2 regions of the Sediminispirochaeta bajacaliforniensis DSM 16054 genome follow, and region 2 is predicted to be linked to the other one. Evidence: riboswitches for the same ligand, from Rfam matches in the RefSeq annotation. Region 2 holds a riboswitch; the other holds the start of a gene.
What was found. Region 2 has a riboswitch for thiamine pyrophosphate ahead of thiD (bifunctional hydroxymethylpyrimidine kinase/phosphomethylpyrimidine kinase). Riboswitches for the same ligand answer to the same signal wherever they lie in the genome.
Positions count from the first base shown of each region.

Region 1: it holds a riboswitch for thiamine pyrophosphate, as region 2 does, so the genes downstream of both, F459_RS0108735 (thiamine ABC transporter substrate-binding protein) here and thiD (bifunctional hydroxymethylpyrimidine kinase/phosphomethylpyrimidine kinase) in region 2, are expected to answer to the same signal.

Region 1 covers NZ_KB899413.1:5,044-10,351, reverse strand. Annotated here, with positions in the region: gene F459_RS0108740 (ABC transporter permease) at 1-1,289, opposite strand, end outside; gene F459_RS0108735 (thiamine ABC transporter substrate-binding protein) at 1,286-2,305, opposite strand; TPP riboswitch at 2,351-2,456, opposite strand; gene F459_RS0108730 (ATP-binding protein) at 2,490-4,301, opposite strand; gene F459_RS0108725 (response regulator) at 4,322-5,020, opposite strand; gene phoU (phosphate signaling complex protein PhoU) at 5,031-5,308, opposite strand, start outside.
Region 2 covers NZ_KB899420.1:56,998-62,305, reverse strand. Annotated here, with positions in the region: gene F459_RS0114795 (cytosine permease) at 1-1,074, opposite strand, end outside; gene thiD (bifunctional hydroxymethylpyrimidine kinase/phosphomethylpyrimidine kinase) at 1,071-1,919, opposite strand; TPP riboswitch at 1,975-2,087, opposite strand; gene F459_RS0114780 (sugar phosphate isomerase/epimerase family protein) at 2,138-2,974, opposite strand; gene F459_RS0114775 (FAD-binding protein) at 3,153-5,308, shown strand, end outside.

The DNA.
Region 1 (5,308 bases), on a different contig from region 2:
AGCATGGGATATGCGACGGAGATGGCGAGATATCCACTTCCGAGGATGACGGTGGAAATGCTCATGGGAAGGCTTGCCGTCAGCTCAAACAACTTTGCCCGTTTTCCTCCCGAACGAACCGTGGCCAGGGCAAAGAGGGTGGCCGTCGGTATCGTGATAAGCAGGGTAAGTCCCGAAAGAAGAAGAGAACCGGCAATAGACCTCGCTGCAGTTATCGAGAAGGTGTCCGGTCCGGAGACGGCGAAGATTCCGGCGAACCAGCGGAGTGAGAAGCGGGGCGCAGCAAGGGGACCTTCCACCTCGAGAAATCCGCTGGCAACTACCCCGAGAAGTGGTCCTATAACAAGAATAACCATTGCAAGTCCGTATACCGCACCCAAAAGCCTGACCTTAGGATTCCTGCCCCGAACAATGCGATGATCCCGATCGGATGCTCCTATGCCTGTGAACCTGCTTTCCGTTCCAAAATTTAGTAAAAGAGGAAGGAGCGTAAGGCATGCTGCAATGAGCGCCACTCTCCCTGCTGCCTGTAGATCCAGATTGATTCTGGCAAGGCGGAAGATTTCCACTTCGATTGTCGTTGTTTTCGGGCCGCCGCCCAGTACCATGACGACTGCAAAACTTGAAAAGCAAAATAGGAAGACCAAAAGCATACTTGAAACAACTGCAGGCATCAGCTGGGGCAGGGTGATGGTCCTAAAGACTGCCGAGCGTTTTGCTCCCAGAAGCTGTGCAGCCTGCTCCTGCTTTTCGGGGATTGCCTCCCAGTGAGAGGCTACGATTCGAAGTACGACGGGGAAATTGTAAAAACCGTGGGCCAGAAGTATTCCTTTCAGCGAGTACAAGATTTTCAGCGGCGGTGTACCGCTACCGGTAAGCTGCATCAGAAAACGATTTATAATCCCGTTGTTGCCGAAAATCGTCACGAAGCCGAGTACGACCAGTATCGGTGGGATGACAAAGGGGACGACACTCAGGGACCTGAGAATCTTTTTTCCGGGAAAATCGCACCGGGCAATAAAATAGGCGCCGGGAAGCCCCATGGCAAGGGCGATAAGGGAACTCAAGAAGGCCTGAAGAAAGGTGAATCCGAGGATCCTCAGCAGATTTTCGTCCCGTACGCTAGCGAGAAGCGGTAGGAGGGAGATCTCCCCCGCCTCATTGATAAAGGCACCGGAAAGAATGGTGAGCAGGGGAATGAAAAAAAACAGGAATAGAAAGATAAGCCCCGGCAGCGCTGCCAAAGCAACACCGCCGCTTATGCTCCTGTTTCGGGAATCGTTATTCATTGCAGCAAGGCCTTGGTCCAGAGCTCAATCAGTGTATCGACGGTTTTGCCGTCCGGAGCAGGGTTGATCTGCAGCTGCTTATCGGGTTTGGGGGCAAGGCGGAAGGAATCGGGAAGTGGGGTCCCTTCTCTCACCGGATACATCCAGTTCGTCAAAGGGATCACTGCCTGTGCATCTTCGGAGATTAAGAAGTCGATGAAGGCCTCGGCCGCCTTTCTATGCTTTGTGCCTGCCACCACACCGGCCCCTTCGATTTGCATATAGTGACCTTCGGGAAAAATAAGGGCCTTGTATCGTTCCGTGCCTTCATATTCGAGATGATAGGGGGGGCTGGTGGTATAGCTGATCACCAGAGGAGCCTCGCCGCTGGTGAAGAGGCCGTAACCGGTGTCCCAGCTGGAGCTGACTGTAAGGATATTCGGGGCAAAGGCCTTCCAAAAGTCGAAAAGCTTGTCGCCGTAGATTTTTTCGCTCCACAGCAGAAGTCCCAGGCCGGGGGTGCTGGTTCTGGGGTCCATGATGATGATTTTTTCCTTAAACCGCGGGTCGGTAAGATCGGCAAAACTCTGGGGAGGATTTTCAAGGGCCTGGCTATCCCAAATGAAGGCAAAGTCGCTGTAATCGTAGGGGGTCAGGAGGTCGTCTTCGAATCTGAGAGAAGAATCGACCTTTTTAAGTTCCGGCGATGTGTAGGATCGAAAGATCCCCTCTTCTTCAGCCTTAGGAAAGAGGTTGTTGTCGATACCGATCGCCACATCGGCAACGGAGGCCTCTTTTTCGTTGATAAGCCGCTGGAGGGTCTGGCCCGCGTCTCCCGGTGCGACATAGTTTACCGTAATACCGCTTTGTTCGGTAAATTGTTTTGCGATCTCCGGACCTGGACCCCATTCGGAAATAAAACTGTCGTAGGTATAGACGGTAATCCCGTCTGTTTCTGGTTTGGTTCTTCCTACCATGATCGTTGCGATGAAAATCACGCCGATCACAGCAAGAAGGAGGGGAAGGTAACGTTTCATCTTCGTCTCCTGGTATAACGTGTCGGGTGAATCTGTGAGGGGCTTTGGACGGATACAGGACGCTCCCTTCGCCGGTATTAACCGGATCAGGTTCAACGGGTGTAATCTCAGGCTTTTCCCATCAGAGGAAAAACCACCCCACGCGATTCAGCTGTTATGATGGTATGATCCTACCGCTATGGTGTCAAGAGGGCAGGGCGGGGAAGCGAAGTAGGAAACTGGCACCCTCTCCCCTGCTGCTTTCCAGTGCCACGGTTCCGCCGTGGAGCAGCATGATGTGTTTCACAATGGCAAGCCCCAATCCTGTTCCTCCCATGTCTCGGCTACGAGCCTTTTCCACACGGTAAAATCGTTCGAAGATCCGTTCCTGATCCGCTTCGGGGATACCGGGACCGTTGTCCTGGACCTCTAATAATATGCGCCTATCCTCTTCTCTCTCGCAGCGAACCAGCACCACACTGCCTTCCGGACAGTATTTGACGGCATTATCCACGAGGTTGACCACAGCCTGTTCTATGAGGTGTCCGTTGCCGAGAATTTCCAGCTCGCGGTCACATTCCACATGAATATCGATTGATTTTTCGTCGGCCCTGCCTTGGCAAATGGAAATGGCTTCGTTTACCGGATGGCAGAGGGGGATTATTTCCATACCTATCCCCGACTCTTCATCATTCTGTTCAAGACGGCTCAGGGTTAAAAGGTCGTCAATGATATTTCCCAACCTCGTTGTCTGATTCTGTACGATGGTAAGGAATCGAAAAGCATTTTCCCTATCGTCTATGGCTCCGTCGAGGAGGGTTTCGACAAAGCCCTTGATGGAGGTAATCGGCGTCTTCAGCTCATGGGAAACATTGGCGACGAACTCTTTCCGCATTCGTTCAAGCTGTTTTAAGGTGGTGATATCGTTCATCACCAGGATAAGGCGTTGCTGCGGGTAGCGGCTATTCTTATCAGCCGTAACAGCCTCTATTGTTGATGCGTTGACCTGAAGGTGAATCTCCTTTGCTTCGCCCGGAATGACAAGGGAACATTGACGAACCCCACGTGCGACAAGGGCTTCCTGCGCAAAGGTATTGAGTTCTGTGTTTCTCATAACCTGAATGAGACTTTTACCGATAACCGGATCGTAAGAACTGCTCACAAGCCGTGCCGCAGCAGGGTTGATCTCGGTGATGACCAGGTTACGGTCGAGTACGATGACCGCTTCGTTCATGCCGGTCAGTACCGCTTCCAGCTCCTGCTTTTGGCGTGTTACCTCGTCGATTCTGCTTGTCAGAGCCTGCGCCATTTTTTGCAAGGCGTCTGCCGTGGTGACGATTTCGGCAGGGCCGTCGACATGAATCGGCTGAGAAAAATCGAACCGGGCGTATGCAGAAGCACTTTTGGATATGGCTGCAAGAGGTACGGTAATTTTTCGCGATACGGCCACCATGGCTGCAACGGCGAGCCCTAAAAGCAGGGCGGTGATGATCGTTATCGAGAGGGCCGCTGCGGCAAGCAGCTTTTTGACATTTGCTTCCGGGAGGCTCAGACGAAGGACCGCAATGACCTTCCCTGACGCATCATCGATGGGAAAGGCATAGTAAAGCATGGAAATTGCAAGGGTGGGGCTTTTCCTTAGGCTGAACGAGGCCTCTCCCCGTATCGCTTGCCGAATTTCCACTCGGTGTGCATGATTTTCCATCACCAAAGGGTCTTCATGGCTATCAGCGAAGACGAAACCGTTGGGCTTGATGAAGGTTACCCGGAAAGGGCTGGCCGGACCGATCTTTCGGGTTATCTCCTTGGCTTTCGCCTCCAGTTCTCCGTTTTCGAAAGGGAGGGCAGCAAGTAGAAGCTCTCCTGCAGTTTTCAGACGATGATACTGTTCTTTAAAGATCAGCTGCCTGAAATTCCTGAAAGAGAAGAAGGCTACGGATACGGCAAGCAGCAGGAAGAGAAGCACAAGGGGAGGGAACATGTAACTGAGAACAGGACGTCTTTTTGAAAGTACCATGGCGTTACCTTGCGGGTGCTTTACACCCGCTCCTTCATTCGGTAACCCACACCCCTGACCGTCTCGATGTAGTCACCTTTAGCTTTGAGTTTTTTTCTTAAACCGAGAATCTGCACATCCACCGATCGTTCGGTTACCGGATAGTCCTCACCCTTCACGGCCCCTATGATCTGACTTCGGCTGAAGACCCAACCCGGATTTCGAGCGAGGAATTCCAATATTGAGAACTCCGTGACGCTGAGATCCAATGAGACGTCGGAACATTTCACCTCATGCCGTATCGTATCGATGACGATATCGTGGATTGTGATGACCGGTTCCTCTCTCGGGGGAAACTCTTTCAGCTGTTTGCGGCGAAGCAGTGCCCGTATCCTTGCCACCAGAACCTTCGGACTGAAGGGCTTTGTCATATAATCATCGGCGCCCACCTCAAGGCCGCTGATCACGTCGGAATCCTCGCTCTTTGCGGTAAGCATGATAATCGGTATATCCTTGACCTCATCCCGTGAGCGGATACGCTTACAAACCTCGACCCCGTCTATACCGGGAAGCATAAGGTCAAGAATAATGAGATCCGGTTGTTTTGCAGCCGCTGTTGCGGCCGCAGCCTCACCTGTTTCAACGGTGATGACCGAGTATCCCTCCCTCTCAAGGTTGTATTTCAATAGTTCAAGAATATCGTGTTCGTCGTCAACGACAAGAATAGTTTCGTGTGCCACGGATTACCCCTTACATATTTAGTTCGATATGCTTTCCGGTACAGTCATAAACCACCCATTCACTGATGTTTGTGGCGTGGTCCCCAAAACGCTCGAGCCAACGTGATACAAAGAGAAGCGTTGTAGCCTGATCGATGTTCTTTACATCGCTCATCATGTAGGTCAGAAGTTCCCTCCATATCTGATTGTGAAGGCTGTCTATTCTGTCGTCTATCTTGGCAACAGCGATTGCTTTATCCTGGTCGTTTTCCGCAAATGCGGTCAGCACCTCATGGAGCATCTCGATGC
Region 2 (5,308 bases):
GAGAATAATCAGGAGTATGGATAACGGGGCTTTTGCAAAGAAGAGGCGGCGGCAGAAAATCACCCCGAAGAAGGGGGCAAAGAGGGAGCCCAAAAGATAGAGAAAGCTTTCGTACCAGCCGCCGGGAAGCAGCATGGCAAGCATGAGACCTGCGAAACCAACAAGTAAGGGGGCCACGTGCCTTCCTATTGCGGGAAAGGCAAGGCGGAGGGAGACTCCCGCAGAATGGACGTCGAGAAAACCGGTGGTAACCGTGGATAGGAGGACGACGAAGGCGGCGCCCGCTCCCATTCCCACGGCAAGCATGCTCTCAACCGCCCCTGCGCCGGGTAGTTTGGTGACGGAAAGCAGCCCCAGCAGATACATCCCGCAACTTCCCAGAAAGTAGCCGACGGCTGCGGCCGATACCCCTTTGCGGCCATGTTTTGCGCTGCGGGTGTAGTCCCCAATCAGGGGAAGCCAGGAAAGGGGCATGAGGACCGCCAGTTCCAGCATGTTCCCAAAGGCTATGGAATCTGGTTCCCGGGCTTTGGAAATGGCCGAAATTTCCCCTGCGGGAAGGGTAATCAACTTGATCGCCCACAATAGTGAAAGGACCAGGAGAAGGGCCACCGCAATCATATTGATGCCCCGTATACCCTTTCGTCCAGCTGCGGTCCAGATAAGCAGGAGCGCTCCTATCAGCAGCCGGGAGGCCGGAGGCGATATCGTCATTCCGGCTGCGCTGCTCGCGGCAACAAGTCCCTCGGCTCCGGCGATGATCATCACCGCTGTCCAACCAATAAGCTGAAGGGCGTTTACCAGGGCAAAGCTTGTTACTCCCGGCCTCCCCAGGGTGCTGTCCGCAATGGCGATGGCATCCTTATGCTCTTTCCAGGAGATCCAGCCGACGGCGAAAAATGCTATTCCTCCCAAAAGATGGCCGCCTATGATTGCCGCAAGCGCCCCTCCTGTTCCCATGCCGCGGTAGAGGGCCCCGGTGAGAATCTCGGCCAGGGAGATTGCCGCACCGAACCAGAGGAGGGCAAGCTGGGGAGAGCCGATTGTTGTATGGTCTCTGGTACTTGTATTCATGGCTGTAGCTCCTCTCCGCCGTAGAGGGCGTAAAAGTGATGGATGGGGCCGCAGCCACCGCCGATGGCTATACCGTGGGCTATGCCTTCGGTCACATATGCCTTTGCCCTTTCTACTGCCGCTTCGAGGCTGAATCCCCGGGCGAGAAAGGCCGCAAGGGCGCTGGAGAGGGAACATCCCGTACCGTGTGTGTGGTGTGCATCAAGGCGCCCGGCCTCGAAACGGCGAAAGCCCTTACCATCTGCCAAGAGATCGACAGAACGGTCGGGATCGTCCGCGTGCCCTCCCTTGATCAGAACGGCCCTTGCACCCCGCTTCAAAATCTCAAGGGCGAGCCTTTCGCGTTCCTGTTCCGACAGGTTTTCGTTTTGTTCGGCTCCTTCCGCCTGTGTCTGCGTCTGTCCTGCGTATGCAAGTTTCAGGGCTTCGGGGATATTGGGAGTGATGAGGTCCGCAAGGGGGAGCAGCTCCTCAGTCAGAAGCCTTTCGGCCTCTTCTGTCAGAAGGCGGTGTCCCGATTTTGCCACCATAACCGGGTCGAGAACCGTAATCGGCGGTTTCCATCTGCGCAGCGCCGCGGCAACCGCTTCGATGATAGGGCCTTCGGCAAGCATACCGATTTTTACCCCGTCGACACGGATGTCTGAAAAGACCGCATCGATCTGGGCGGTGACAATGTCGGGGTCCATGGCCCTGACTGCCCTGACTCCCCGGGTGTTTTGGGCTGTTATGGCGGTGATGACCGTCATGCCGTAGACGCCGTTGGCGCTGAAGGCCTTCAAGTCGGCCTGAATGCCCGCGCCCCCCGAGCAGTCGCTTCCTGCAATGGAGAGAAGATGTTTCATGGGATCTCCTTATCTACGAGATCCGGCTGGCTAGGGATTAATGAATGGATGATGGATGAATCAACCTCACGCTTTCCTCCGCCGGCATTATCCGGATCAGGTTCATGGGTCGGAAACTTCGAGGGTTTCCATCTCAGCCGGCCAATTCCGGCACCCCAAGGTGTTGTATACATACAATGATAGATGTGGCTGAAAGAAAAGTCAACGCAATCGTCGGTTCACCTTGAAAAAAGGTATTGGTGATTTCTGCACCACTCCAGACTTTTCGCATAGGCTGCTTCCGGGTCCAGATGATAAGAATCATGGAGGATTTCCATGGTCAGATAGCCGTCATAGCCGTATGCGTTTAAATCAGCAATATAAGAATCCATAGGAAGTATCCCATCTCCTATCGCAAGATGTCCTCCCGGATTTCCATCGACGAAGTGGACATGCTGAATCGATTTCCCCATGAGTTCGAAATAGTCGCGCACCCCCTCATGCAGCCGGGCCGCCATATCGACATCAATCATTCCGACAACATTTTTCATTCCGACCTCTTTCAGCATACGATCGACATCTCGTGCTTTCAGGCATAGGTTGGTTGTTGTTTTCGTTAGATGTTCAAACACAATGGTTACACCCAGCTGTTCTGCTTTTCGGCCTAATATGGATAGTGCTTCAACACAGCGATCCCATGCATCCTCTTTGCTTTCATCTCGATATCCCTGTCCCGTAGTGACTAAGGTCTTTGGTGATTCTATTTGAGATGCTATTTCGATGGATCGTATAAGATACGCTATACTGCGTTTTCTGATAACAGGGTCACTTGATGCAATATTTATCGGATACATACATTGTTCCGGGGTATAACAAATGACACTTAGGTTATAGGTTTTGATTTTTTTTGATAACGATTTTATCATAGCATCTGAAAAGTCGTCTTGAAATAGATGTGGTCCTGCCCCCCAAAGTTCTATCTCTTTTTGTTCCAGTCGTTTCATTGATTCAAGAAAATACTCGAAGCTATACAGCTGATAGGAGTAATTGCCGCAGATGACTTTTGATATATTCATAAAAACACCTCTATATTAATATGATATATATCGTATTATAATGTCGTATTATATACAAGCTTTTTTTAGTTTCTATTCCTCATTATTCGGCATCGTAATGGATATTCGTTTTCATAGGGTATATAGTTTATCGAGTTTTTTTTATCTATATGCTCATATACGAATCACGGAGGGAAAAATGAAATGTAAGCATCTTTTTGCTGGTCTTCTTGCTGCACTTATTTTGCTTGGCTGCCAGCCTTCCAAAAGTAAACTAAGCGACGGGAGCTATAGTTCGGTAGAGAAGGGCTTCGGTGGAGATATCGCCGTTACTCTGAACATTGATAAAGGCAAGATTGCAAATATCACCATAAAAGGGGATGATGAGACACCGGCCGTGGGCCAGGCTGCTTTAGAGCCTCTCAAGGAGGCCATCCTCGAAAGTCAGTCGGCCGATGTGGATGTTGTATCTGGGGCCTCTCATACATCCGAGGCGGTCAAGGCCGCGGTGCAGGACTGTTTGGCTCAGGCTTCTGGTGCCCAGGCGATAGACCTCGAAGATGTCAAGATGGCGGATGGGAGCTATACAGCATCGGCATGGGGATTTTCTACCAATAATAAAGTCAATCTTTCGGTGGAAATTGCGGATAACAGGATGAAGACCATACACCTTCTCGAAAATTTCGAGACCGGCCCGATCCTTCAGAGTGCAATAGATCTTCTGATTCCCCGCATGATAGAACACCAATCCGTTAAGATCGACAGCATAACCGGTGCTACCGCTTCCTGTAGCGCAATCAAGGCTGCCACGGAGGCGTGCCTGAAACAGGCCATTACGGCCGCCGGTGGAGATAAAAATCTGGTAGCGGCCTTCTATTCGACTCCGGCCCTGAAGGATCAGGAAGAGACGATCGATACCGATCTTCTGGTTATTGGAATGGGAGGATCCGGATGCGCCACGGCGGTACGGGCGGCAGAAGCATTATACGCGGCCGCCGAGAATGATCCTTCCAAGGTGCACATCCTTGCCATTGATAAGGCCGGAAAATTCGGTGGGACCAGCTCCGTTACCTCATCTCCGATGTCGGTTAATCCCCCCTCTTTTGTAAAAAAGAATGGCGGTAGGAACTATGTGGACCCAGCCGTTTTAAAAGCCGACTGGATGAACTATACCGAGGGCGATGCAAAGGAATGGGCAATCGATTACATGATGGATCAGTCGGGCAATGCGATCGACTGGCTGATCGGAAACGGTTTTGTATTCGGAGCACCTGCACAGGGCCTCTCCGCTCCTTACAAGCTGTGCGTGAACTATGCCGATTCCTTCGGAAACAATAAGGACGAGATAGACGGCTACTTTCATGGCTTTGTCGACCATTTTACCGCATTGGGCGGAAAATATATGCTTGAAACGGAGGCTACGGAGCTTCTCACCAATGATGCCGGATCCGTGATTGGGGTCAAGGCACACAATGCTGACGGAACAAGGTATATAATCCATGCCAAAAAGGTGGTGCTTGCAACCGGGGGATTCGCCGGCAATTCGGATATGATGAACAAGTATCTCTCCGACAAGTACTATCCGCTTACCGGCGGGCATTGGAATGTCTACGGCATGCTTCAGAATGATGGAAAGATGTTGCAGCAGGCCATCGATGACGGCGCCGCCACCTATAATATCGGTATACCCCCGGTAAGCCATATTGGTGGGGCAAAGGCGGTTATGCATGAATACGAGATCAAAACCGTCGATGGTGTAGATTTTCTGACAGGAGCTCCAGCTACCCGGTCTTTGAATGATATTCCCATGATGATGGCTGTGGCTCCCAATGCCATGGCTGTCAACAGAGAGGGGAAGCGATTCGTCGACGAAACGATGCTTAATTCGTATGGAAACTGGCGGTCCGGTCCCTATTTCTATACGATCTGGTCCAACAACATGATCGACGAGATCAAAGAAAAGGGCCTGCGATTCGATACCGTGGGTATTTTTGTCAACCAGGGGGGCTGGCCGGCCCTGAGTCCCATCGACAACATCTATGAGGTTCTGGATAAGGCCGTCGAGCATAAGATTGCCCTGAAAGGTAATAGCCTTGAAAACCTCGCGAAGGAGATACATGTCGATCAGGCCGTTCTCGCCAAGACCGTACACCAGTACAACGAATACTGTGATACAAAGAAGAATCCCGCCGACGGCGTGGAAAAGAGTCAAAAGGTTCTTGATCTTTCCGGAACGCCGATTTCAAGTGATCAGGATACCTTTGAGAAGGTGGAAGGAGAGGGACCCTATTATGCAGTTATTGGAGCTCCATGGGTCTATTCCACCACCGGCGGACTGGATGTAAATAAGCACTT